Regions from separate parts of the Pseudarthrobacter sp. As-47 genome, predicted to be linked through region 2. Evidence: riboswitches for the same ligand, from Rfam matches in the RefSeq annotation. Region 2 holds a riboswitch; the other holds the start of a gene.
The links. Region 2 has a riboswitch for glycine ahead of gcvP (aminomethyl-transferring glycine dehydrogenase). Riboswitches for the same ligand answer to the same signal wherever they lie in the genome.
Positions count from the first base shown of each region.

Region 1: it holds a riboswitch for glycine, as region 2 does, so the genes downstream of both, gcvP (aminomethyl-transferring glycine dehydrogenase) here and gcvP (aminomethyl-transferring glycine dehydrogenase) in region 2, are expected to answer to the same signal.

Region 1 is NZ_CM177088.1:927,393-929,586, forward strand. It holds gene AC4BCK_RS04325 (MFS transporter) at 1-86, opposite strand, end outside; gene AC4BCK_RS04330 (TetR/AcrR family transcriptional regulator) at 153-692, shown strand; glycine riboswitch at 784-882, shown strand; gene gcvP (aminomethyl-transferring glycine dehydrogenase) at 1,061-2,194, shown strand, end outside.
Region 2 is NZ_CM177088.1:3,755,041-3,757,234, reverse strand. It holds gene AC4BCK_RS17485 (NYN domain-containing protein) at 1-577, opposite strand, end outside; gene AC4BCK_RS17480 (hypothetical protein) at 576-911, shown strand; glycine riboswitch at 1,037-1,134, shown strand; glycine riboswitch at 1,136-1,243, shown strand; gene gcvP (aminomethyl-transferring glycine dehydrogenase) at 1,296-2,194, shown strand, end outside.

The sequences.
Region 1 (2,194 bases), 1.7 Mb from region 2:
CGGCTGCCCGGCGGGCGGCTGCCTGCGGGCAGGTTGGACGCGGTGGGGTGGAAGCTTTTGGGCTGGGAGGCGGCGGACTGTGTCATGAAATAACTGTACCGTCTGGACGGTAGAGTTAATAAATCGAATCCCCACCGTGCATGATGGGAACCATGGCCAGGAAACCCGTCGCGCGAGATGCAGTCCTCGATGCTTTTGAAGAGCTCCTTATCGACGTGGGAGAACGGGCGGCCACCCTCGATGCGGTCGCCAGGCGGGCCGGTGTCTCCAAGGGAGGCCTGCTCTACCACTTCCCCAACAAGGAAGCACTGATCACGGCCACCCTCGAGCGGCTGGACCAGCTGGCGGGGGAGGATCTCGCTGCGATGGCAGACGCAAAGGAGGGCGCCGCCGCGTACTTCATCCGGTCATCCCTCTGGTCCGACACCCCCATGGACCGCTCCTTCGTTGCTGCCACTCGCCTGGCGGAAGTGGCGCACGAGGAGGCACGGCGCCGCTTCGCCGCCATCCAGCAGCACTGGCTGGACCTCATCGGGAAGGACGTGGGCACGGCAATGGCCAAGGCGGTGCTGTACATGGGGGATGGGCTGTACTTCAATGCCATGTGGGAGAGCGGGCCCTCCGGCAACCCCGGGAACAGGCGGGAGGACGTGGAGGAGCTCCTGGCGGCAGTGGAGCGGCTGAGGGGCTGACCGGCATTTGCCCGCGGGCCCGCAGCGTAGGAGAATTGCTCCATGTGTGGGCCGTCACCGGCAACCACAAACACTACAAATCAATAGCCTTTGATCTGCGGCGGGAGAGTTCTGCCAGAAGGTACACGCAGGCGCCGTAGGAGCAATACCTCCCCAGGAATCTCACAGGCCCATGTACCGCCGCGGCGAGGCAACTCTGGAAAGCAGCAGGCTGTCGGCTTTGAGATCCGGTCCCGGAAATCCAGGCAGCTGTGCTCACCGACGGTGCAAGCGGGACCGGCCCAGGCCGGCCACGCGGAAACTCTCAGGTCCAATACAGAGCGGGGAGGGACACGAATCGATGTGGCGTACTCTGCGCCGCCCTATTTATGGAGTTCCTCGTGACTGTATCTCCGGCCTCCGCCGCCCCGGCCGCCACCACACCTGCTTCTGCCGAACCCGTTTCTGCCGCAGCCTTCGTTGACCGGCACATCGGCGCAAGGCGCCAGTCCGACGTCGACACCATGCTCAAGGCAGTGGGTTACGACACCGTGGACGCGCTGGTGGATACCGCCGTCCCCAAGGACATCCGGCAGGATTCCCCGCTGGAACTGGCAGGCGCGCTGAGCGAGGTGGAGGCCCTCGCGGAGCTCCGCAGGCTGGCCGCCAGGAACAAGACCGCCGTGCAGATGATCGGCCAGGGCTACTACGACACCGTGACGCCGCCGGTGATCCGCCGCAACATCCTCGAAGGACCGGCCTGGTACACCGCCTACACCCCGTACCAGCCCGAGATTTCCCAGGGCCGGCTCGAGGCGCTGCTCAACTTCCAGACCATGGTGCAGGACCTGGTGGGCCTGCCCATCGCCAACGCCTCCCTGCTGGACGAAGCCACCGCCGTGGCCGAGGCCGTGCTGATGATGCGCCGGGCGAATAAGTCCACCGGACAGAATGCCGCTGCCCGCGACGGTAAGACTGTGCTGGACGCCGACTGCCTGCCGCAGACCATTGCCATTGTGAAGGGCCGCGCCGAAGCGCTCGGCTTCGAGGTTGAAGTGGCGGACCTTTCCCAGGGACTGCCGGACGGTGCCATCAACGGGATTGTCCTGCAGCAGCCCGGTGCTTCCGGCCGGGTCTGGGACCACTCCGCGGTGATCGCCGGGGCCAAGGAGCGCGGTGCGCTGGTCACGGTTGCCGCCGACCTCCTGGCCCTCACCCTCATCACCCCTCCGGGCGAGCAGGGTGCGGACATCGCCGTGGGCTCCGCCCAGCGCTTCGGCGTCCCGCTGTTCTACGGCGGCCCGCACGCGGCCTACATGGCTGTGCAAAAGGGCCTTGAGCGCTCGATGCCCGGCCGCCTGGTGGGCGTTTCCAAGGACAACGCCGGCGTCCCGGCCTACCGCCTTGCCCTGCAGACCCGCGAGCAGCACATCCGCCGCGAGAAGGCCACGTCCAACATCTGCACCGCCCAGGCGCTGCTCGCCATCGTGGCCTCGATGTACGCCGTCTACCACGGCCCGGAG
Region 2 (2,194 bases):
GGAGGTCCGCCGGCACTGGCAGGTCCTCGCTGGAGAACCTCTTCGCGTCCCACACCCAGCCGCCCTGCGCTGCCGAATATTCCACGTCCTTGCCGATCTGCGAGACCCACGTCCCGAACTTCCCGAAGCCGCCCCAGTCCGTCTTCAGCGAGGGATCGGCCGTCAGCGCCCGGTGGGCCACCATCGCGCCAACCACCGGTCCAGGCGCGGACCGGACAAAGTCCAGTACCTCGCGGATGGCGGGGGAGCTGGCTTTGGCCTTCGCCTTGGAAGCGGCTGGGGCCTGCGGCTGCTTCGGGGACGCCACCGCGTGGATGGGATCAACGGTGGTGCCGTTGAGGATGGCCACGAAGTCGTGCGATTCCACCACATGGTCCGCCATCTCCCGGTAGGCGAAGGCCACGGCGCCGGCAGCGATCACGGTGGTCATCCGGTCTGCCGCCCTGAACCGCTGGATCAGTGACGTGAAGTCGGCATCGGCCGAGGCGATAAAGAACTCCTCGATCCCGCCGCTGCCGGACAGGGCGTCCATCGCGTCCAGCACCAGGTTGATGTCCCCGGCTAGACTCGCCTGCATGGGGGACAACAACACACCTGATCACGAACGCGCGCCCGAACAACGCGAACCACGGAAGCCGGCCCGGGTACCTGGAGTGGTCCTGCCGATCGCAGGGCTCGTGGTCCTGCTGGCCGGGTGCCTGGTGGCTTGGCTCAACCGGAACACCTACATTGGCTGGTTCGCCTACGCGCCGCTGAGCAACCAGCCTTTCTCCGGCACCGGGATGGCGTTCCTCAGCCCGGGGACGCAGGCGGGCCTGGCAATCGCCGTCGTGGGCCTGCTGCTGCTTGCCTTTTGGGCGGGCTACAGAACCGGCAGGAAAGCTGCACCAACAACTCCTGGCCAGCCCTAAGCCCAAGCGGCCGACGACGTCGCGTCCCGCCGTCGCCATCCCGCCTCTGCGGGTCCGGAAGTTTGGATCCCGGCGCGCATCTTGGTATCCTGTGAGTCGTGTCACCCACCAGTGGCACATGCTTATGATCTGCGGCGGGAGAGTCCTGCCGGTACGTTCAGCAGGCGCCGTAGGAGCAAATCCTCCCCAGGAATCTCTCAGGCCCACGTACCGCCGCGGCAAGGCAACTCTGGAAAGCAGTCCGGGCAACCGGGCTCACCGACGGTGCAAGTGGCGCCCTGCTGAACAGCAGGGCAACGCAAAACTCTCAGGTCCAATACAGAGCGGGGAGGAACCCGAATCAACGTGGTGCTAAGGCGCCACCTGAATTATGGAGTTCCCCTCATGACGGTTCACTCGTCCCCAACCACCTTCGCAGACCGCCATATCGGCGCGCGCCGCCAGTCCGACGTCGACACCATGCTCAAGGCGGTCGGTTACGACAGCCTTGATGGCCTGGTGGACAGCGCCGTCCCGGACTCGATCCGCCAGGACAAGCCCCTCACACTCGAGAGCGCCCTCAGTGAAGTCCAGGTTCTTGCCGAGCTCCGCAAGCTGGCCGGCAAGAACAAGATGGCCGTGCAGATGATCGGCCAGGGCTACTACGACACCGTGACGCCGCCGGTGATCCGCCGCAACATCCTCGAAGCCCCCGCCTGGTACACCGCCTACACCCCGTACCAGCCGGAGATTTCCCAGGGCCGGCTCGAGGCGCTGCTCAACTTCCAGACCATGGTCCAGGACCTCACGGCGCTCCCGGTGGCCAACGCCTCCCTCCTCGACGAAGCCACCGCTGTGGCCGAGGCCGTGCTGCTGATGCGCCGGGCGAATAAGAACAAGACGGCCAAGGACGGCAAGACCGTCCTGGACGCCGACCTCCTCCCGCAGACCATCGCCATCGTGCTGGGCCGCGCCGAGGCCCTCGGCTTCGAGGTGGAGGTCGCCGACCTCACCAACGGCCTGCCGGACGGCGACATCAACGGCGTGGTCCTCCAGCAGCCCGGCGTCTCCGGCCGGGTCTGGGACCAGTCCGCCGTGATCGCGGAAGCCAAGGAACGCGGTGCACTGGTCACGGTCGCCGCCGACCTCCTGGCCCTCACCCTCATCACCCCTCCTGGCGAGCAGGGGGCGGACATCGCCGTCGGCTCCACCCAGCGCTTCGGCGTGCCGTTGTTCTTTGGGGGACCGCACGCGGCCTACATGGCCGTCCGCGACGGCATGGAACGCACCCTCCCCGGCCGCAT